Regions from separate parts of the Scandinavium tedordense genome, predicted to be linked through region 2. Evidence: predicted binding sites of a transcription regulator. Region 2 holds the regulator's gene; each other region holds the start of a gene.
The links. The regulator CRP, encoded in region 2, controls carbon source genes, mostly activating them, when cyclic AMP is high. The targets are predictions, from matches to a motif close to ATGTGANNNNNNTCACAT.
Positions count from the first base shown of each region.

Region 1: the regulator CRP is predicted to act here: its motif matches at 2,443-2,460, upstream of MUU46_RS10040 (YfcZ/YiiS family protein).
Region 3: the regulator CRP is predicted to act here: its motif matches at 3,638-3,655, upstream of focA (formate transporter FocA).
Region 4: the regulator CRP is predicted to act here: its motif matches at 3,867-3,884, upstream of deoC (deoxyribose-phosphate aldolase).

Region 1 is NZ_JALIGG010000054.1:224,244-230,090, reverse strand. It holds gene mlaA (phospholipid-binding lipoprotein MlaA) at 47-802, shown strand; gene fadL (long-chain fatty acid transporter FadL) at 867-2,198, opposite strand; gene MUU46_RS10040 (YfcZ/YiiS family protein) at 2,566-2,850, shown strand; gene fadI (acetyl-CoA C-acyltransferase FadI) at 3,011-4,321, shown strand; gene fadJ (fatty acid oxidation complex subunit alpha FadJ) at 4,321-5,847, shown strand, end outside.
Region 2 is NZ_JALIGG010000055.1:400,254-406,100, forward strand. It holds gene MUU46_RS12780 (putative adenosine monophosphate-protein transferase Fic) at 1-190, shown strand, start outside; gene pabA (aminodeoxychorismate synthase component 2) at 222-785, shown strand; gene argD (bifunctional acetylornithine/succinyldiaminopimelate transaminase) at 866-2,083, shown strand; gene MUU46_RS12795 (YccS/YhfK family putative transporter) at 2,088-4,160, opposite strand; gene crp (cAMP-activated global transcriptional regulator CRP) at 4,214-4,846, opposite strand; gene MUU46_RS12805 (OsmC family protein) at 5,153-5,557, shown strand; gene MUU46_RS12810 (phosphoribulokinase) at 5,625-5,847, opposite strand, start outside.
Region 3 is NZ_JALIGG010000057.1:631,778-637,624, reverse strand. It holds gene serC (3-phosphoserine/phosphohydroxythreonine transaminase) at 1-541, opposite strand, end outside; gene MUU46_RS18995 (YetF domain-containing protein) at 720-1,412, opposite strand; gene ycaO (30S ribosomal protein S12 methylthiotransferase accessory factor YcaO) at 1,550-3,316, shown strand; gene focA (formate transporter FocA) at 3,714-4,571, shown strand; gene pflB (formate C-acetyltransferase) at 4,624-5,847, shown strand, end outside.
Region 4 is NZ_JALIGG010000053.1:234,041-239,887, reverse strand. It holds gene MUU46_RS08775 (NupC/NupG family nucleoside CNT transporter) at 123-1,400, shown strand; gene MUU46_RS08770 (YjjW family glycine radical enzyme activase) at 1,402-2,265, opposite strand; gene MUU46_RS08765 (YjjI family glycine radical enzyme) at 2,237-3,775, opposite strand; gene deoC (deoxyribose-phosphate aldolase) at 4,004-4,783, shown strand; gene deoA (thymidine phosphorylase) at 4,891-5,847, shown strand, end outside.

The DNA.
Region 1 (5,847 bases), on a different contig from region 2:
TGTATAAAATCAGTAAGAGCAGTGATTTCTTTACAGGGAGATATTTATGAATTTTCGCCTGTCTGCGCTTGCGCTGAGCGCGACGCTGTTGGTGGGCTGTGCCAGTACCGGTGACCAGCAGCAGGGGCGTTCAGATCCGTTCGAAGGATTCAACCGCACCATGTACGACTTCAACTTTAACGTGCTGGACCCTTATCTGGTCCGCCCGGTTGCTGTCGCATGGCGAGACTATGTCCCGCAGCCTGCGCGTAACGGTATCGGCAACTTCACCAGCAACATCGAAGAGCCTGCGATCATGGTGAACATGTTCCTGCAGGGCGACCCGTATCAGGGTATGGTTCACTTCACACGTTTCTTCCTGAATACCCTTTTAGGAATGGGCGGTTTCATTGATGTCGCGGGAATGGCGAATCAGAAACTGCAGCGCGTTCAGCCACACCGTTTCGGTAGCACCATGGGGCATTATGGTGTGGGCTATGGTCCGTATCTGCAGTTACCGTTCTACGGTAGCTTTACCGTGCGTGATGAAGTCGGCGATATGGCGGACGACTTGTATCCGGCGCTTTCATGGCTGACCTGGCCGATGTCTATCGGCAAGTGGGTGATTGAAGGGGTTGAAACCCGTGCGCAACTGCTGGATTCCGACGGCCTGCTGCGTCAATCGACCGACCCGTATGTTACGGTGCGTGAAGCCTACTTCCAGCAGCATGATTTCATTGCTAACGGCGGTAAACTGAGTACGGAAGACAATCCGAACGCCAAAGCAATTGAAGGCGATCTGAAAGATATCGATTCGCAGTAAGCGAAGTCGAAAATAAAAAAGGTGAGCGTCGCGCTCACCTTTTTTTATGTCTGAACCCGAACTATCAGAAGCGGTAGTTGAAGTTAGAACCGAACAGCCACGCTTTACCTGTAGAGCGGAAGGTGTACGGACCTTCTTCGATAGTCACGTGCTGACCGTGCATATAAGATGCGCCGACGTCGATGGAAGCATCCGGACTAAATGCGTAGGTCGTCCCTGCGCTCAGCCACAGACGGTCCTGATCCGGGATGGAGATAGAGCGGTTACCGGCCGGAACTGGGCTATCATCAAATGCGATACCGGTACGGAATGTCCAGTTGTCGTCGTAGTAATAGGTGGTACCCAGCGCCAGGCGCCATGCATCTTTAAAGCTTTCGTCTTTATAGAACAGGGTATCGCCATTGCTACCATTCGCTTTCAGCTCCTGGAACTGGCTCCAACTGGTATAGGTGGCGCTATAGTGGACTGCCCATTGCGGCGCAACACGGTTATAACCAGACAGTTCCCACATTTCTGGCAAGTTGAGGGTCAGAGAACCATCAACAGTGTGCCCGTCGGTGCCCTGCGGCAGGCCGAAGTTACCGAGGATCTGGTTGTAAGCTGATGGCAGGTTGCTTTTGTACTCACCTTTATCGAAGTCGACTTTGACTTCAGAACGGTAGGTAAAGCCGTAACGGTTGTTTTTATCCAGTTCGTAGAGAATACCGGCGTTCCAGCCGAAGCCCCAGTCATCACCCTTCAGGCGAGCAATCTGAGTATCTCCAGGAATTTGTGCAACCTGACCCGCCAGTGCAGGCGGCAATGCGCCAGAACCGGCCACAATCTGACCTAAGTCACCGGCATAGCGCTCAATTTTCGCTTTCGCGTAGACCGCATCAAAACCGACGCCGAAGCTCCAGTTGCTGTTCAGGCGATAAGCGCCGCTCAGGTTCATGTTCACAGTGGTAAGGTCAGTTTTGCCGCCGACGCTACCCGCCGCATAGTTATCGCTGTACTCGGTTGCCAGACCATAATTGGAGGTAACGGAGGCACCCCAACCGAATTGATCGTTAATAGGCATGACAAAATGTAAGTTCGGAACCCATGCGGTTGGCGCGATATTATCGGCGTCCGTGCTTTTACCGGATGGCGATTTACCGGAAATATTCACGTCAGGATCGATAAATACACCACCCGCAGAAAATTGCGCGCGGTCATACATCATAATCAAAGCGGGGTTACGGCTGGCGTTACCCGGATCGTCGGCAATAGCGCCTTCACCGGAATAAGCACGCCCTAAGCCTGAGGCAGAAAATTCATTTAATTGAAAGCCTGCTGACCAGGCTTGAGAAGAAACGAGTGCCACTGCAACTGCGAGAGCAGATTTTGTAAAACGGGTTTTTTGGCTCATGACCATAACCTCAATCGAGTTATTTTTATGCAAAAATTGTTACATGCCGTAACAGAAGCGCGAAGTGTAGGGTCTGTGTTACGTCAGAGAAATCAGACCAGTGCCGAGAGTATAGGTCTGACCAGATGGAATGTTGCAAGTATGTTTATAAGTTTTTTCAATTGTGATCTAAGAAACGCGATCCAGCTGGCAAAATTAGGGTTATGAAAGTTCCCTTGAGAGGGTGGTTTTTGTTTTAGATCATTTTTAATTGTGATTTAGCTCACTTATGGCGACTGAAGGAAATATCAACTGGAGACGGTCCGGGCAGGGGCGTAAAATAAAGGCATTGTTTATCTTGGCACCCTGGGTGCGAATACAGAGGAAATCTACAATGAGTAAATGCAGTGCTGATGAAACCCCGGTTTGCTGCTGTATGGATGTTGGTACCATTATGGACAACACCGATTGCACCGCATCCTACAGCCGCGTTTTTGCGAACCGCGCTGAAGCTGACGAAACGCTGGCTGCATTGAGTGAAAGAGCCCGTGGTGTTGAGTCCGACCCGTGCAAAATCATCCCGACCTATAAAGACGTCGACGGTGGTGTGCAGCTGGATATCGGTTTTGTGTTCTGCTGCGAAGCTGAAACCCTGATTTTCCAGCTCGGACTGCGTTAATCCCTTCTCTAAAACGCCTCTGCTCAGCAGGGGCGTTTTCTTTTTTATCTCAGTGTGTTTTGGCTCTCACTTTTATGCTTCCCTGATTGGCTGGATGTAAAAAATTAGTTAAGACTGTTATCAGGTCAGACCACTTTTTTACGTTTACCAGGGGACAGTTATGAGTCAGGCATTACCGCTTATCACCCGCCAGGGCGATCGCATTGCCATTGTCAGCGGGTTACGCACGCCTTTTGCCCGCCAGGCGACGGCTTTTCACGGCATTCCCGCGATTGATCTTGGGAAAATGGTTGTCGGTGAACTGCTGGCTCGCAGCGAAATTCCACCTGAAGTCATCGAGCAGTTAGTTTTCGGTCAGGTCGTGCAAATGCCGGAAGCACCAAACATCGCCCGTGAAATTGTGCTCGGCACCGGCATGAGTGTTCATACCGACGCATACAGCGTCAGCCGCGCCTGCGCAACCAGCTTCCAGGCCGTCGCCAACGTCGCAGAAAGCCTGATGGCGGGCACTATTCGCGCCGGGATCGCCGGTGGCGCAGATTCTTCCTCTGTCTTGCCGATTGGCGTGAGTAAAGCGCTGGCCCGCACGCTGGTAGATGCCAACAAAGCCCGCACGTTGGGGCAGAAACTCAAACTCTTCTCTCGTCTGCGCCTCAAAGATTTGGCCCCCGTGCCGCCTGCCGTGGCCGAGTACTCCACGGATTTACGCATGGGCGACACCGCCGAACAAATGGCGAAAACCTGGGGCATCACCCGTGAACAGCAGGATGCGCTGGCGCATCGCTCGCATCTTCATGCAGCCAAAGCCTGGGCCGACGGCAAGCTGACGGACGAAGTGATGACCGCCTATGCACCGCCGTTTCGCGAGCCGTTCGCGCAGGACAATAACGTGAGGACCCATTCCTCCCTGGCAGACTACGCAAAGCTGCGTCCGGCCTTTGACCGCAAACATGGCACGGTAACCGCTGCCAATAGCACCCCGCTGACCGATGGCGCGGCGGCAGTTATTCTGATGACGGAATCTCGCGCAAAAGAGCTGGGCCTGAAGCCGCTCGGCTACCTGCGAAGCTACGCGTTTACCGCGATTGATGTCATGCAGGACATGCTGCTGGGGCCTGCGTGGTCTACACCGCTGGCACTGGAGCGTGCCGGGCTGACGATGGCCGATTTAACCCTGTTTGATATGCATGAAGCTTTCGCCGCCCAGACGCTGGCGAACCTGCAACTGATGGCGAGCGAGCGCTTTGCGCGTAACGTGCTGGGCCGCAGTCATGCGACCGGCGAAGTGGACGACAGTAAATTCAACGTGCTGGGCGGCTCCATTGCCTACGGACACCCTTTTGCAGCGACAGGTGCGCGCATGATCACTCAAACTCTCAATGAACTGCGCCGTCGCGGCGGTGGTTTTGGTCTGGTGACTGCCTGTGCGGCCGGTGGCTTAGGCGCAGCCATGGTTCTGGAGGCTGAATAATGGAAACGACATCCGCATTTACTCTGACTGAACGCCTCGATAACGTGGCGGTCATTACCCTCGACGTTCCAGGCGAAAAAATGAATACCCTGAAGGCCGAGTTTGGTGTTCAGGTGCGGGCTATCCTCAAGCAAATCCGCGACAACAAAGCCCTGCGCGGCGTGGTGTTCATCTCCGCCAAACCGGATAACTTTATCGCCGGAGCCGACATCAACATGATTGGCAACTGTACGTCGGCGCAGGAAGCCGAAGCGCTGGCGCGTCAGGGACAGCAGATCATGGCGGAGATCCATGCTCTGCCAATCCCGGTCATTGCCGCGATTCACGGCGCCTGTCTCGGGGGCGGTCTCGAGCTAGTGTTAGCCTGTCACAGCCGCATTTGCACCGATGATGCAAAAACGGTACTGGGTTTGCCGGAAGTACAATTAGGCCTGTTACCGGGTTCAGGCGGTACGCAACGCCTGCCGCGCCTGGTTGGCATCAGCACCGCGCTGGACATGATCCTCACCGGGAAACAGCTTCGCGCCCGGCAGGCATTAAAAGTCGGTCTGGTGGATGACGTCGTACCGCACGCTATCCTTCTCGACGCGGCGATTGAGCTGGCTAAACAGGAGCGCCCGACCAGCCGACGTCTGCCGGTGCGGGAACGCATTCTGGCAGGCCCGCTGGGACGCAGTCTGGTGTTCAGCCTGGCGGCGAAAAAAACAGAGCAGAAAACGCAGGGGAATTATCCCGCCACCGGGCGTATTTTGAAGGTGCTCGAAACGGGTCTGGCGCAGGGCAGTAGTAGCGGGTATGCCGAGGAAGCCCTGGCGTTTGGCGAGCTGGCGATGACGCCGCAGTCAAAAGCGCTGCGCTCTGTCTTCTTTGCCAGCACTGACGTGAAAAAAGATCCGGCTGCTAACGCCGATCCGCAGCCGCTGCATTCGGTGGCGGTTCTGGGCGGGGGCCTGATGGGCGGTGGTATTGCGTTTGTCACCGCCAGCAAAGCGAAATTGCCGGTCCGTATAAAGGATATCAATGCCAACGGCATCAACCATGCGCTGAAGTACAGCTGGGAGCTGCTTGATAAGAAGGTGCGTCGCCGCCATATCAGAGCCAGTGAACGCGACAGCCAGCTGGCGCTGATTTCCGGCACCACTGATTACCGCGGTTTTGCCCATCGCGACATAGTGATTGAAGCGGTGTTCGAGGATTTATCCTTGAAACAACAAATGGTGGCGGAAGTGGAAGCTAACTTTGCGCCGTACACTATTTTTGCCTCTAACACATCGTCGCTGCCGATTGGCGATATTGCTGCGCAGGCGCAGCGTCCAGAACAGGTGATTGGTCTGCATTTTTTCAGTCCGGTAGATAAAATGCCGCTGGTTGAAGTCATTCCCCATGCAGGCACATCGGAAACCACGATTGCCACCACTGTTAAGCTGGCGAAACAGCTCGGTAAAACACCGGTGGTGGTAGCGGATAAAGCCGGTTTTTACGTCAACCGCATTCTGGCACCCTATATCAATGAGGCGATGCGGCTG
Region 2 (5,847 bases):
CGTCGGCAGTGGCCGGGCGCAGCGCGTGTTCTTCGAGCAGCTGTCGATCCACGCGGGCTACGTGCTGGACTGGAACGTAGTCGACCCGCAAACGTGGAGTCAGGCGAACCAGAGCGGGACGATGGGGGATTTAGAGCCGCTGATAGCGCAGTTCACTAAAGTGGTGAGTGAAGCGCAGGAAACTGAGTAGAATAGCGCGGTTTGCTGTCACCGGAGCCGCTATGATCCTGCTTATAGATAACTACGATTCGTTCACCTGGAACCTTTACCAGTACTTTTGCGAACTGGGTGCCGAGGTGCAGGTCAGGCGCAACGATGACATCACGCTGGATGAAGTTGCCCGGTTGTCTCCTGCTAAAATCGTGATTTCCCCAGGTCCCTGCACGCCGGATGAGTCAGGGATTTCACTCGATGTGATTCGCCTTTACGCGGGCAAAATCCCTATCCTCGGTGTTTGCCTCGGCCATCAGGCCATTGCGCAGGTTTTTGGCGCCACTATCGTGCGGGCAGCAAAAGTCATGCATGGAAAAACCTCCCCGGTGACGCACACCGGTGCTGGCGTATTCGCCGGACTGAATAATCCTCTCACCGTTACTCGCTATCACTCGCTGGTCATTGACCCGCCCACGCTGCCTGCGGAATTTGACATCACCGCGCTGAGCGAGACGGGCGAAATTATGGGGATTCGCCATTGTGAATGGGACCTGGAGGGAGTGCAGTTTCACCCAGAAAGTATCCTTAGCGAGCAGGGTCATCAGCTGTTGGAAAACTTCCTCAAGCGATAATTCATCTTGCCATGATGTGATTTATTATGCATATTTAGTGATTATATTTTCATTAATCATTGCTGCGTAAGAGGATTGTCATGGCGACTGAACAGGCTGCAATTACCCGTGCCACATTTGATGAAGTGATCCTGCCCATTTATGCCCCGGCGGAATTTATTCCGGTAAAGGGGAAGGGCAGCCGAGTGTGGGATCAGCAGGGCAACGAGTACGTTGATTTCGCCGGGGGAATTGCGGTTACCGCGCTGGGGCACTGTCACCCGGCACTGGTCGACGCGCTGAAAAGCCAGGGCGAAACCCTGTGGCACACCAGCAATGTGTTTACCAACGAACCGGCGCTGAAGCTGGGTCGTAAGCTGGTGGCCTCGACATTTGCCGAGCGCGTGGTGTTCATGAACTCCGGTACTGAAGCCAACGAAACCGCGTTCAAACTGGCGCGTTATTACGCTTCCACGCGCCACAGTCCATACAAAACCAAAATCATCGCCTTCAATAATGCGTTCCACGGCCGCTCATTCTTCACGGTTTCTGTGGGAGGACAGGCAAAATATTCCGACGGCTTTGGGCCAAAACCGGCGGATATCATCCACGTCCCGTTTAACGACCTGCATGCAGTGAAAGCCGTGATGGACGATCACACCTGCGCGGTAGTGGTTGAGCCCATTCAGGGTGAAGGCGGCGTGCTGGCGGCGACCCCGGAATTCCTCAAAGGTCTGCGTGAACTGTGTGATGAACATCAGGCGCTGCTGGTTTTTGACGAAGTGCAGAGCGGCATGGGGCGCACTGGTTCGCTGTTCGCCTACCAGTATTTCGGCGTGACGCCGGATATCCTGACCAGTGCCAAAGCGCTGGGCGGTGGTTTCCCGGTGAGCGTGGTACTGACTACTGAAGAGATTGCCAGCGCGTTTCACGTCGGTTCTCACGGCTCTACTTACGGCGGAAATCCGCTGGCGTGCGCAGTGGCCGGTGCGGCGTTTGATATCATCAATACGCCTGAAGTTCTGGGTGGCGTGAGCACCAGACGCGAACGTTTTGTTAAGCATTTGAAGAATATTGACGCTGAATTCGATGTGTTCAGTGATGTTCGCGGCATGGGGCTGCTGATTGGTGCTGAACTGAAACCGCAGTACAAGGGCCGCGCTCGTGATTTCCTGCATGCTGCTGCTCATGAGGGCGTAATGGTGCTTAACGCCGGGCCTGACGTAGTACGCTTTGCGCCGTCGCTGGTGGTGGAATCTGCGGATATCGATGAAGGGATGGCGCGCTTTGCGGCAGCCGTGAAGAAGATTGTCGGCTGACGGTTTATGCTCGACGTTTAAGCCAGCTGCCGTGATGTGGGCGCTGGCGCCAGGCCACTGACGAGATGGTATGCATCGAATTCAGATGGCCCAGAATGCGTTGTAAATGCTGTTCCATGGTGCTTAACGGCCCGTGGGAGAGCGCCTCCGTTGATTCCATGATATTCGCATCGCCGCTTCCCCCCGGTCCGTCATATTCCAGTCGCTGTTGGCAGCGCTGCAGAGCAATCTCGCAGGACTGCAAATAACGTTCGGCCAAATCTTCAGTCAGCATGTTGTGTTCGCGCGCCAGCGTCGTCATCGCGTTGATGTGTTCGACGATAAACTGGCTGTGCGTAACCCACAGCTTCATGTCTGCCAGATAATGCGAGTTAAAGCCGGGCTCTTGCATCGCCTGGTTCAGCGAGTTGAACAACGCGTTGTGCGCCTGATTCACCCGCATCCGCTGATAGGCCAGCGTCGGAGCCTGAGGGTCGTTGCTGAGAATCAGTCGGATAGCCTCCTGATCCGCCTCCAGTGCTTGCTGGGCATTTTTGCGTAATAGCCCACTTTGCCACTGCGGCCACAGCCAGACCATCCCGCCGAAGGCAATCAGACAGCCAATCACCGTGTCGACAAAACGGGCCAGAATGAAATGTTCGCCGTTCAGGGTCAGCAGTTGGATGGTGTAGACCGCGGTGACCGTAAAGCCCACCGTTGCCCAGCCGTAGCTCTTGCGAATGATCAAGTAGCTCGCCAGCGTGATGACTAACATTGACGCCAGCGTGTAGCCTTCCGGCACGTGAAAGTGCAGGGTGCCAGCGGCTATCACCAGCCCGGCCAGCGTGCCTGCCGCCCGGTGGAAAATCCTGACCCGCGTTGCGCCGTAGCCATTTTGCGTCACTAGCAGGACGGTCATCAGGATCCAGTACGGTTTCGGCAGATGCAGCGCCGCGCCCATCAGGCTGGCAATGCTGAGCATGACGCTGATTCGCGCCGCACTGCGCAACGCCGGGGATTTTAGCGACAGATAGCTTTTTAGTGCGGCAAACAGCGGCAGGCGACGTTCGTTATCAGCCATCAGATTGCGTGGATAGAGCGGGCGCTGAAGGCGCAGCACTCGGGCGATTCGACTGAAGTGCCAGGCGCAGAACTGCCCGACCGGGTTATCCGGATGCTGATGTGCGATTTTTTCCAGCGCGCCAATCTGCTTGTCCATGTTGAAACGTTGCGGAAATCGGTGGTAGAGGATGTCATCCGCCATCACACGCAGGCGCGCCGCAATGGTCTGTGCATTCCAGCGGATCACCGCTTCAGCGTGGCTGCGTTCAACCAGTTTCTGCACTTCGGCGGGCTGATGCAGGCTGACGGAAATGTGCTCCTGCAAATCGAGGCCAATCTGGAAGGCGCGCAGCAGGCGCTTATATTCATGGTTCTGATTGGCGGCCAGCATGTGCATTTGCTGATAGCACAGGGTAATCAGATCGACGGCCTTCTGCTGGCGGCTGAGTAATGGCGGCAGCGCTTTTTCCGGATCGGTATGCTGAGTCAACAGGCTGTATTTGGCTTCACAGTAATCGGCCAGCTGTCGATACAGCAGGCTTAGTGATTCACGTAGCGGCTGTTCACGCCACATCCAGAACCAGAACCAGTTGAACAAGCCATACCATAGTGTGCCGAGAGCGTAGATGAGCAGCGGCTCCCAGACCGGCATATTCCCCGCAAGGCTGAGCGTAAAGATGGCCGCAATGAGCGATGCGGGCAGTAAACGGGCGTGAAGCGAACTGATTTCTGCAGTGACGCCGAGGATCAGCGCCAGCCCAGTCAGGATCAGCGGTAAAGGCACGGTATGCGCCAGCAGCAGCTGAACCGCGAGGCTACAGCCCGCAAACAGCGATCCGCCAATTATCAGGCGTTTGAAGAAACGTTTATGCGGTGTGTCCAGCCCGGCGATGTTGCAGCAGGCGGGGACTAACGAGAACAGCAGACCGTACTTGAGGTAACCGAGCACCAAACCGATAGCCACGGGGGTACATAACACCAGCGTTTGCCGCAGTGCATAGTTAATTTCCGGGTGATAAATCAGCCTGCGCCACATCAGGGAAAAGACAAAAACGGCGTACTGCAGGGGCAATACGCCGTTCAGCTAGCTTAGCGGGTACCGTAAACCACGATAGTTTTACCGTGGGCGGAGATCAGACTCTGATCTTCGAGCATTTTTAGAATACGGCCAACGGTTTCGCGGGAGCAGCCGACGATCTGACCGATTTCCTGACGAGTAATTTTAATTTGCATACCGTCCGGGTGGGTCATTGCATCAGGTTGTTTCGCCAGATTCAGCAGAGTCTGTGCGATACGACCGGTTACGTCGAGGAATGCCAGGTTACCTACTTTTTCAGAGGTGACCTGCAGACGACGAGCCATCTGAGAAGAGAGACGCATCAGGATATCCGGGTTTACCTGGATAAGCTGACGGAATTTTTTATAAGAAATTTCTGCCACTTCACAAGCGGTTTTCGCCCGAACCCAGGCACTACGCTCCTGACCTTCTTCGAACAGGCCAAGCTCACCGATAAAATCGCCCTGGTTGAGGTAAGAGAGGATCATCTCTTTACCTTCTTCATCCTTGATGAGTACTGCAACAGAGCCTTTCACGATGTAGTACAGCGTTTCTGCTTTTTCACCCTGGTGAATCAGCGTGCTCTTCGATGGGTACTTATGAATGTGGCAATGAGACAAGAACCATTCAAGGGTAGGGTCTGTTTGCGGTTTGCCAAGCACCATGCGCGGTTATCCTCTGTTATAAGCTGTCTCCAATGGCAGACACGACACTGCCACTGGCTTTGCAATCGTATCCTTCCCTGTGCCTGGGAAGTCGGCTGTCGGATTTTACTGCAGCCTGTAATGTGATGTTCTCTGCATACACGCATTACTTCAATGTATTACTGTTGCAGCACGACTGTTTTAGCATAGCTTTTGTCGCCTGTCTCCTGGTGTCTCGCTTCAGCATGACGCGCGTCGCCTTCCGTTGCGAGAATTGTTATGTGCGCGTAATCTGTCAGGAAAATTGCTACTCGGGAGTTAACAAATATGCAAGCGCGTGTGAAATGGGTTGAGGAATTAACCTTCCTGGGCGAGTCAGCTTCTGGCCACCAGATTATGATGGATGGTAACTCTGGCGATAAAGCCCCAAGCCCGATGGAAATGGTGCTGATGGCCGCGGGCGGTTGCAGCGCGATTGACGTGGTGTCCATTTTGCAGAAAGGCCGTCATGACGTGACCGACTGTGAAGTGAAACTGACTTCCGAGCGTCGTGAAGAAGCACCGCGTTTGTTCACCCACATCAATCTGCACTTCATTGTGACCGGTAATGACCTGAAAGAAGCGGCAGTGTCGCGTGCGGTGGATTTGTCTGCGGAGAAATACTGCTCTGTAGCGTTGATGCTGGAAAAAGCGGCGAAGATTACACACTCGTTTGAAGTGGTCGAAGCCTGATTGAGTGGCGGGGGCGTTACGCTGACCCGCCCTAAAAAATGATGCACGCCCGTTGGCGTGCATGCGATTACCCTATCTTTTTTCCTTCCATCAACCGCTCGACCAGCGGTGACATAATCAATTCCATTGCCAGCCCCATTTTCCCACCCGGCACCACCAAGGTGTTCATGTGAGAAATAAACGAACCTTGCAGCATCGCCAGCAGCCAAGGGAAATCAATATCGCCCAGATTCTGGAAATGGATAACGACAAAGCTCTCATCCAGTGACGGAATGCCCTTTGCCGCAAAG
Region 3 (5,847 bases), on a different contig from region 2:
ACAGGATCGTGGAGGAGTAATCCGCGGCTACCACAACGTCTTTACCGAAATTAGGGACTTCGTCAATGGCGATGCCGTCTATGGTTTCGTTCGGGCAATAGTGCAGATACGCCGCGTTGTCAGAGAGCTGCCAGTCGCGCATCGGTTTCACCCCACGCAGACCGTCAACGGTTACTTTGGCGTCAATAACGTTTGGAGTGCAGTATTTTTTCGCTTCTTTTACTGCACTGGCTGCCCAGTATCCGGCATCCACGTAGTCTGCCTCGGTTTTGTCGCCCAGCAGGTTCAGCGGAACGCCCGCGAACTGACCGCGACCACCGCCATGGCAGAACAGGACTTTATAGTTGGAAGGGATTTTAAGCAGGTCGCGGAAATCTTTTTCTGCTTCTTCGGCCACCTGGATGAACTCTTTACCACGATGGCTAATTTCCATTACCGAGGTACCCAACCCCTGCCAGTCGCAGAGTTCCTGTTGGGCCTGTTTAAGCACATCCGCCGGAAGCATTGCCGGGCCAGAACTAAAATTAAAGACCTGAGTCATTTCCCCTCACCACGCTATACACGTTATCAGCCCGTAGGCATAAGTTATTCCTGTGGATATCGGTTTTACCATTCAGTGACACAGGCCGCAATGGCTAATACTCGCGAGCCGAAAAATGTGTCCAGGCTCACACAACAGAATATGCCATCTTGACGTCACAATGCCGACAATTTGGCTATCAGGTGATGCGTTTTGCCCGACTGGCCTTGGCCCATTCGGGATGTGCGCAACGGGGGCATATTTGATGATCGCCTGCATGCATATGGAATATTGCACTGCACCGTGTGCAGGCGTAGTCATTCTCTTCAGGCACCGTTTTGAAGCGTTCAACGCACTCACCGGGCAAGATAGGCAAACCGGCTTTCACCTCGTCGTCGCTAAAAAAGTAGACACTGATTTGCCCATTCGTTTCCATGATAGCTCTTTTAACCTGCCCCAGATGCTCGATGCCACTCAGGCGCAACTCCATAAAAAACTCAAACTCGGTCATGTTTTCCGCGCGCAACTTTTCCCAGGCCAGCTCACCGTTTGCCACCACGATAATTGGCTTTCCTTCGAGCAAATCCTCCAGCTTTTCGCTGTGCGCCATCAACCACATAACCAGCCGGTATAACCCAGCCAGCGTGATAAAGACGATCAATACCGGGAGCATCGGCACATCATCATAAAACGCCACGTCTCCTGCAGCAGAACCTAATGTCAGGATGATGAGCACTTCGAAGAGCGACATCTGGCGCACACCGCGACGGCCCGTGATTTTTAAAAACAGGAATACCAGCACGAAGGTATAAAGGCTACGCAGGGCCACTTCTCCGAGAAATTCCGCGGGGACTTTATCGAAAGCCATTCGGTGGAGATCAAACGCTTGCATTTTAGTTGCCTGAACAGTGGGTTACTGCTTCTAAGCGTAGCCGAGCCTTTTATTTTCGCCGCTCGCGCCGGGACGATAGCGCCTGACACGCAAAACCCGTATCATTGCGCGCTTTCCGTACGATAAAAGTGATCGCCATGACCCAAACATTTATACCCGGCAAAGACGCCGCTCTGGAAGACTCCATCGCCCGCTTCCAGCAAAAATTAACGGACCTCGGATTTAACATTGAAGAAGCGTCCTGGCTGAATCCGGTGCCTAACGTCTGGTCTGTGCATATTCGCGACAAAGAATGCGCGCTGTGCTTCACTAACGGTAAAGGGGCAACTAAAAAAGCGGCCCTGGCTTCTGCTCTCGGCGAATATTTTGAGCGTCTGTCCACTAACTACTTCTTCGCCGATTTCTGGCTGGGTGAAACTATTGCCAATAGCCCGTTTGTGCATTATCCAAATGAAAAATGGTTCCCGCTGCCAGAAGACAACGACGTGCCGGAAGGCATTCTTGATGAGCGTCTGCGTGCGTTCTACGATCCGGACGAACAGCTGACTGCCAGCCTGCTTGTGGATCTGCAGTCCGATAATGACGATCGCGGCGTTTGCGGCCTGCCGTTCACCCGTCAGTCCGATGGCGAGACGATTTACATTCCGATGAACATCGTCGGCAACTTGTATGTTTCTAACGGCATGTCCGCCGGTAACACCCGCAACGAAGCACGTGTTCAGGGCCTGTCAGAAGTATTTGAGCGTCACATCAAAAACCGCATCATTGCGGAAAGCATCAGCCTGCCAGAAATCCCGGCCGAGGTGATGGCGCGTTATCCGAGCATCGTGGAATCCATCGCTAAGCTGGAAGCAGAAGGCTTCCCTATCTTTGCTTACGACGGTTCACTGGGCGGCAAATACCCGGTTATCTGCGTGGTGCTGTTCAACCCGGAAAACGGAACCTGTTTCGCCTCCTTCGGCGCGCACCCTGATTTCGGCGTTGCGCTGGAGCGTACCGTCACCGAGCTGCTGCAAGGTCGCGGCCTGAAAGATCTCGATGTTTTCACCCCGCCAACTTTCGATGACGAAGAAGTGGGCGAGCACGCTAACCTCGAAACACACTTCATCGATTCCAGCGGTTTGATCTCCTGGGATATGTTCAAACAGGACGCAGATTATCCGTTTGCTGACTGGAACTTCTCCGGCACCACGGAGGAAGAATTTGCCACGCTGATGGCGATTTTCCAGGCCGAAGATAAAGAAGTGTATATCGCAGATTACGAGCACCTGAGCGTTTACGCTTGTCGTATTATCGTGCCAGGCATGTCTGATATTTATCCTGCCGAAGACCTGTGGCTGGCAAATAACAATATGGGCAGCCAGCTGCGTGAGACCATTCTTTCTCTGCCGAGCAGCGAGTGGGAAAAAGCAGATTATCTGGCGCTGATTGAGCAGATGGATGATGAAGGTCTGGACGACTTCACCCGCGTACGTGAACTGCTGGGTATGGCGACCGGTAAGGATAACGGCTGGTACACCCTGCGCGTCGGTGAGCTGAAAGCCATGCTGGCGCTGGCCGGCGGTGACATGGAGCAGGCACTGATCTGGACCGAGTGGACCATGGAGTTCAATGCTTCCGTATTTAGCCCGGAACGTGCCAACTATTATCGCTGCCTACAGACGCTGTTGCTGCTGTCCCAGGAAGAAGAACGTCAGCCGTTGCAGTATCTGAACGCGTTTGTACGTATGTACGGCGTCGATGCGGTTGAAGCGGCGAGCGCGGCCTTGAGCGGTGAAGAGGCCTTCTACGGCCTGCAGCCTGTGGACAGCGACCTGGCGGCCTTCCCGGCGCATCAGTCGCTGTTGAAAGCGTACGAAAAGCTGCAACGCGCAAAAGCCAAATTCTGGGCTAATCCGCAGTAAAACCACAAATAACCTATGGCGAAACTATTCGCCTGCGCTATATTACGGGGCCTCAGAAAGGGCCCCGTTTTAATTTTCACGGCCCCTTCGTTAATTTGTAATAATTAAGTTAATTATGAGTAAATACTATTATTAGTAGCTTACAAACAATGTTAAATTTAATGCATATTACTCCATTTTAATTAACTGCTTAAAAGGGGGGCGCTGAAAAAATTCAACTCTAATTGCAAATTTTAAAATTTATTTTTATTTTGATAATCAAAAAGTTACGCCGCAATCGCTGAAAAACCATGCGCTTTGCGGGCCTATAAGCCAGGCGAGATATGATCTATATCAATTTCTCTTCTATAATGCTTTGTTAGTATCTCGTCGCCGACTTAATAAAGAGAGAGTTAGTGTGAAAGCTGACAACCCTTTTGATCTTTTACTCCCAGCTGAGATGGCCAAAGTGGCCGAGGAAGCGGGTGTCTATAAAGCAACGAAACAACCGCTCAAAACCTTTTTCCTGGCGATTACTGCGGGTGTATTCATCTCCATTGCCTTCGTCTTCTACATTACGTCCACGACAGGCACTGCGGGAATGCCGTTTGGTATTGCCAAGCTGATTGGCGGTATCTGCTTCTCACTGGGTCTTATCCTGTGTGTCATTTGCGGCGCTGACCTTTTCACCTCCACGGTGCTTATCGTGGTGGCTAAAGCAAGCGGCAAAATCACTTGGGGCCAACTGGCGAAGAACTGGTTCAACGTCTATGTTGGTAACCTGATTGGTGCCTTGTTGTTTGTTCTGCTGATGTGGTTATCTGGCGAATATATGGCCGCCAACGGAGGTTGGGGACTGAACGTCCTGCAAACTGCCGACCACAAAATGCATCATACTTTTATCGAGGCCGTGTGCCTGGGTATCCTGGCAAACCTGATGGTCTGTCTGGCGGTGTGGATGAGCTACTCCGGCCGCAGCCTGATGGATAAAGCAATGATAATGGTGCTGCCAGTGGCCATGTTTGTTGCCAGCGGCTTCGAGCACAGTATCGCGAACATGTTCATGATCCCAATGGGTATCGTCGTTCGCAACTTCGCCAGCCCGGAATTCTGGACCGCAATCGGTTCGTCTCCGGACAATTTCTCTCACCTGACTGTCATGAACTTCATCACTGATAACCTGATTCCGGTAACTATCGGGAACATTATTGGTGGCGGTCTGTTGGTTGGGTTGACGTACTGGGTCATTTACCTGCGTGGCAACGACAAGCACTAATCGTCGTTTCAGGCAGTAAATTAAGAAATCCACATAAGAAGGTAGGTGTTACATGTCCGAACTTAATGAAAAGTTAGCTACAGCCTGGGAAGGTTTTGCCAAAGGTGACTGGCAGACAGAAGTCAACGTACGTGACTTCATCCAGAAAAACTACACCCCATTTGAAGGTGACGAGTCCTTCCTGGCTGGCGCTACTGACGCGACCACCGCCCTGTGGGACAACGTAATGGAAGGCGTTAAACTGGAAAACCGCACTCACGCGCCAGTTGATTTCGATACCTCTGTTGCGTCTACCATCACTTCTCATGACGCTGGCTACATCAATAAGGCCCTTGAGAAAATCGTTGGCCTGCAGACTGAAGCTCCGCTGAAACGTGCGATTATCCCGTTTGGCGGCATTAAAATGGTTGAAGGTTCTTGCAAAGCGTACAACCGCGAGCTGGACCCGATGCTGAAGAAGATCTTCACCGACTTCCGCAAAACCCATAACCAGGGTGTTTTCGACGTCTACACTAAAGACATTCTGAACTGCCGTAAATCTGGCGTTCTGACTGGTCTGCCAGACGCATACGGCCGTGGCCGTATCATCGGTGACTACCGTCGCGTTGCGCTGTACGGCATCGACTTCCTGATGAAAGACAAATACGCTCAGTTCGTGTCTCTGCAGTCCGATCTGGAAAACGGCGTAAACCTGGAAGCGACTATCCGTCTGCGTGAAGAAATCTCCGAGCAGTACCGTGCTCTGGGCCAGATCAAAGAAATGGCAGCGAAATACGGTTGCGATATCTCGGCTCCAGCAACCAACGCTCAGGAAGCTGTTCAGTGGACCTACTTCGGCTACCTGGCCGCTGTTAAGTCTCAGAATGGTGCAGCAATGTCATTCGGTCGCGTATCCACCTTCCTGGATGCATACATCGAACGTGACCTGAAAGCAGGCAAAATCACTGAGCAAGACGCTCAGGAAATGATTGACCACTTGGTCATGAAACTGCGTATGGTTCGCTTCCTGCGTACCCCAGAATATGATGAGCTGTTCTCCGGTGACCCGATTTGGGCAACTGAATCTATCGGTGGTATGGGCGTTGATGGCCGTACTCTGGTCACCAAATCCAGCTTCCGCTTCCTGAACACCCTGTACACCATGGGGCCGTCCCCGGAGCCGAACATCACCGTTCTGTGGTCTGAAAAACTGCCACTGAACTTCAAGAAATTCGCAGCTAAAGTCTCAATCGATACCTCTTCTCTGCAGTACGAGAACGATGATCTGATGCGTCCA
Region 4 (5,847 bases), on a different contig from region 2:
CAGATTATTGCCAGAAATGTGTGACACGGACTCACAGAATAGTTACGGATCGTTATAATCGGCGCGATTGCTGAGTTTTTTCTCATTTTAAACCTTTCACTTTCAATACACAGGGACTCTGTATGCAAATCCTCATGGGATTAATTGGCATGATGGTGCTGCTCGCCATCGCCGTGCTGCTCTCCAGTAACCGTCGAGCTATTAACCTGCGTACCGTGCTCGGCGCGTGGATAATTCAGATAGCCATAGGGGCGCTGATCCTTTATGTCCCTGCCGGACGTAAAGTGCTGCTGGCGATGTCCGAAGGCGTGGCCAATGTTATCGCCTATGGTAACGAAGGCATTGGCTTCCTGTTTGGCGGTCTGGTGTCCGACAAAATGTTCGAAGTCTTCGGCGGCGGCGGGTTTGTTTTCGCCCTGCGCGTACTGCCGGTTATCGTCTTCTTCTCATCGCTGATTGCCGTGCTTTATTACCTCGGCATCATGCAGTTTGTTATCCGTATTCTGGGCGGTGGACTGCGTGCACTGTTGAAAACCTCCCGGACCGAATCGTTGTCTGCCACCGCGAACATTTTCGTCGGGCAAACTGAAGCGCCGCTGGTGGTGCGTCCGTATATTGCAACCATGACCCGCTCTGAGCTGTTTGCGGTAATGTGTGGCGGTCTGGCATCGGTGGCCGGTTCTGTTCTCGCGGGCTACGCGCAGATGGGCGTGCCGCTGGAATACCTGATTGCTGCGTCGTTCATGGCGGCGCCAGGTGGTCTGCTGTTTGCGAAAATCATCCTGCCGGAAACCGAAACGCCAAACGATTCGCCAGATCTTGAAGCGAACATGCCGGCAATTGATCGTCCGTCTAACGTGCTGGATGCTGCTGCATCAGGCGCAGCATCGGGTATGCAACTGGCGTTGAACGTCGGTGCGATGCTGTTGGCCTTCGTGGCGCTGATCGCGCTGCTAAACGGCATTCTCTCCGGGATTGGTGGCTGGTTTGACTATCCACAACTGTCGATGCAGCTGATCTTTGGCTGGGTGTTTGCGCCGCTGGCATGGGTCATCGGTGTACCGTGGAGTGAAGCCAACGTGGCCGGATCGTTTATTGGCCAGAAAGTCATTATCAACGAATTTGTGGCTTACCTGAACTTCGGGGAATACCTGAAAGACGATGCGGTGGTTGCTGCTGCAGGCTTGCAGGTCATTTCTGACCACACCAAAGCGATCATCTCCTTTGCCCTGTGCGGCTTCGCGAATCTGTCGTCGATTGCGATTTTGATTGGCGGCCTCGGCAGTATGGCGCCAACCCGTCGTCAGGATATCGCTCAGCTCGGTCTGAAAGCGGTAGCGGCAGGTACGCTCTCGAACCTGATGAGCGCTACCATTGCCGGGGTATTTTTGTCACTCTGATCTACAAATAAAGTGCCGGGAGGATAACGTGCTGTATTCCCCGGCTCTGCAGTGCCTGCGCAAGTGGCTCAACGTCCCCGGCGCAGGTGCTGCGCCATGTTTGCGCTTCGCCGTACACCCCATGCGCATGAAAGGCATTCAGCCTTACCGGTACATCTCCCAGCGAAAGAATAAAGTCAGACAGCGGATCGATACACTGTAGATAATCCGTTTGATCCGGAATGACCAGCAGACGCAATTCCGCCAGCAAATGGTGCGCTGCCAGCCAGCGAATACTGGTTTTAATACGCATGTTGCTGCGTTCGGTCAGCGCCTGATGGATGTTCTCTTCCCACGCTTTTAGGTCCACCATCACGCCGTCACAGACGGGATGTAACTTTCCCCAACCGCTTATACCCAGCTCGCCGTTGCTGTCGACCAGGCAGGTAAGGTGTTTCAGCGTGGGGGTATTTTTGAGCTGCGTAAACAGTTCAATGATAAATGGCAGTTGGGTGGTCGCTTCGCCGCCACTGACGGTTACTCCTTCGATAAACGGCGCGGCACGGGCGATGTGTTTCAGCACATCATCTATCGACAGCGATTGTGCCATCGGCGTGGCCTGCTGCGGGCAACTTTTCAGGCAGGTATCGCACTGTTGGCAGTTTGCTTGCAGCCACACAACGCGCCCGTCCTGGATGGATAACGCCTGGTGAGGACAGGGTGCTACACAGTCTCCGCAGTCGTTGCAGCGCCCGATAGTCCAGGGATTGTGGCAGTTTTTACAGTGCAGATTACAGCCCTGTAGAAACAGCGTCAGACGGCTGCCGGGGCCGTCGACGCAGGAGAACGGAATAATGTTACTGACTAAAGCGCATCTGCTGCTCATGGCTGATGACTCTCGGCTGTCTTTCCAGAATACGGGTGTTGCGTGCGGCTTCTTCACCGAGCCAGGTGGTGTTGGTGCGTGAACCTTCCTCGCGGAATTTCTCCAGGTCGGAGAGTCGCACCATATACCCGGTGACGCGCACCAGGTCATTGCCGCTGACGTTGGCGGAAAATTCACGCATCCCGGCGTTAAATGCCCCGAGACACAGCTGCATCACCGCCTGCGGGTTACATTTGATGGTTTCATCGAGGGTCAAAATGTCACTGATCCCTGCATGATAAAACGCGTGATGTGGAGCAACGGTCAGCAGGTGGCTTACCGGGTCCGGTTCGCTGCCGTAAGGAATGCGCGCGCCCGGCGTGGTACCGCTGTCGGAGCTGATTCCCGACTGCGCATGGAGCAACGCCCGCTGCTGCCAACCGTATTTCACTGGCGTCATTTCGACGAATTCTGCCAACTGCGCACTGATGCGCCAGGCCAGCTGATTGGCCGTGTCATCTTTGCCGTAGCGCGCCGGGCTGCCTGCTTTTTCACACAGCACGTTCACCGCTTCGGCAAGGGCATAAATTCCGAACATTGGGGTAAAGCGCTGCGGGTCAATCAACCCTTCTGCGACCAGGAAGCTATTCTCAAAGAAGTGCGATTGTTCGTAGAGGAAGGCGCAGCGGGCATCAATGATGTCGATTTGCTGCTGGCAGTAGTAGGGCAAAACGCGAGTGAGGAAGTCTGCTTCTGATTCGCTTCGCAGCGCAATTTCCTTCAGGTTGAGACGCACCAGTGTGCTGCCACCGCCAGCCAATGGCAGCGAGTTGTAACAGCTGACCACGCCGTAACGGCTTTTTGTGAAAATTTTATCATTCACCGAACCGTTAGCTATGTGCGGTTTACTGCACTCGCAAATATTTTTGCTCACTTCCAGCAGCAAACTATCCGGGGTGATTTCTGGATCGTAGATAAAGGTCAGATTCGGTGCGACCTGCTTCAATTCAGCATCGGCGCGTAAAATAGCACGCGTGACAGGTGTGTCTTTCGGGCCGATATTCACATGGGTAAACGCATCCGGCAGGGATCTGTCGAGATAACGCCAGAAACGTTTTATTCGAATATCAATTTCGTCTTGTGTTAGAATTTTAACATAAGGTGAAAGGATCATATCCAGATGCCCAAGATAAACCGGCATCGACGTTACCGAAGGTACGTGGTGAAAGAGAATCGTGAGCAGCGACAGCGCGTCGTCTAAATCCTTCGCGCCTTCCAGCTCCAGCCACTGCGACCCGTTGGCGAGGAAGCGGGCATAGTCAGGCAAAACGTAGCGTGGTTTGTAGGGCGCGTGGCCTTCAAACATGTCGCAGATTACGCCGTCATCCAGCGCCATCCGGGCTTCTGTTGACAGCTCTGGGTAAGGTAACGCGTTTTCTGCTTCGAGCGCCAGGAAGTGACGTTTTTGCTCGGGGCTCAACGTATTGCTGGTCACAATGTTCTGGCAGCGTTGCTCAAAAGAGTCAGACATAGAAGTTCCTCAGACGCGATGGCGATGAGGGCATTGTAGAGAAAAGCGTCGGCGGGGCTTTTGATCCATATGCCCTCGCCGTCGCTTTAAAGAGTGATAAATGTCTCATTACAGGAATGCAAATTTGTATCTGTATTTCATTAACTGTGATGGGGATCGAAGTGAAACGCTGGGTCGGTGTTAAAATAGTCACAGACCCGCAAGGTAAAATTACACACCGGAGATAATATGACCGATTTAACAGCAAGCAGCCTGCGCGCGTTAAAACTGATGGACCTGACCACCCTCAACGATGATGACACCGACGCGAAAGTGATAGCCCTGTGCCATCAGGCGAAAACCCCGGTGGGCAATACTGCGGCAATCTGCATTTATCCGCGCTTTATCCCTATTGCGCGTAAGACCCTGAACGCGCAGGGCACGCCTGACGTGCGTATCGCGACCGTCACCAACTTCCCGCATGGTAACGACGACATCGACATCGCGCTGGCAGAAACTCGCGCAGCCATCGCTTACGGCGCTGACGAAGTTGATGTGGTGTTCCCATACCGTGCGCTGATCGCCGGTAACGAGCAGGTTGGTTTTGACCTGGTGAAGACCTGTAAAGATGCCTGTGCGGCAGCGAATGTTCTGCTGAAAGTGATCATCGAAACCGGTGAACTGAAAGAAGAAGCGCTGATCCGTAAAGCGTCTGAAATCGCCATCAAAGCCGGTGCTGATTTCATCAAAACCTCTACCGGTAAAGTACCGGTAAACGCGACTCCTGAAAGCGCGCGCATCATGATGGAAGTTATTCGCGATATGGGCGTGGAAAAGACCGTGGGCTTCAAACCAGCGGGCGGCGTACGTACTGCTGAAGACGCGCAGACCTTCCTTGCGATTGCTGATGACCTGTTCGGCGCCGACTGGGCCGATGCGCGTCATTACCGCTTTGGTGCATCCAGCCTGCTCGCGAGCCTGCTGAAAGCGCTGGGCCATGGCGACGGTAAGAGCGGCAGCTCTTATTAATTCAAAAATTGCCGGATGACGCTTTGCTTATCCGGGCTACTGGATCGTAGGGCGGGTAAGCATCGCGCCACCCGCCACAATTCACCCGATTCCTCATGGGGGGTACCGTGTTTCTCGCACAAGAAATTATTCGTAAAAAACGCGATGGTCACACGCTGAGTGATGAAGAAATCCGTTTCTTCATCAATGGCATCCGTGATAACACCGTGTCGGAAGGGCAGATTGCCGCCCTGGCGATGACCATTTTCTTCCACGACATGTCCATGCCGGAGCGCGTCTCGCTGACCATGGCGATGAGGGATTCCGGCACCGTACTTGACTGGAAGAGCCTGAATTTAAACGGGCCGATTGTAGATAAGCATTCCACCGGCGGCGTGGGCGATGTGACGTCGTTAATGCTCGGCCCGATGGTTGCGGCCTGTGGCGGCTACGTGCCGATGATTTCCGGGCGTGGTCTGGGACACACGGGTGGCACGCTCGACAAACTGGAAGCGATCCCGGGGTTTGATATCTTCCCGGACGACAACCGTTTCCGCGACATTATTAAAAATACAGGCGTGGCGATTATTGGGCAAACCAGCTCCCTCGCGCCTGCAGATAAACGTTTTTATGCGACCCGCGACATTACCGCAACGGTTGACTCCATTCCGCTGATCACCGCTTCCATTCTGGCAAAAAAACTGGCCGAAGGGCTGGACGCACTGGTGATGGATGTCAAAGTGGGTAGCGGCGCATTCATGCCGACTTACGCGCTTTCCGAATCGCTGGCTGAAGCCATCGTTGGCGTGTCCAACGGGGCTGGCGTACGCACCACCGCACTGCTGACCGACATGAACCAGGTGCTGGCATCCAGCGCAGGGAATGCGGTCGAAGTGCGTGAAGCCGTGCAGTTCCTCACCGGCGAATACCGCAATCCTCGCCTGTTCGAGGTGACCATGGCGCTGTGCGTTGAAATGTTGATTTCCGGTCGTCTGGCGCAGGACGAAGCCGAAGCTCGCGCTAAACTGCAGGCGGTACTGGATAACGGTAAAGCGGCGGAAATCTTTGGCCGCATGGTGGCTGCG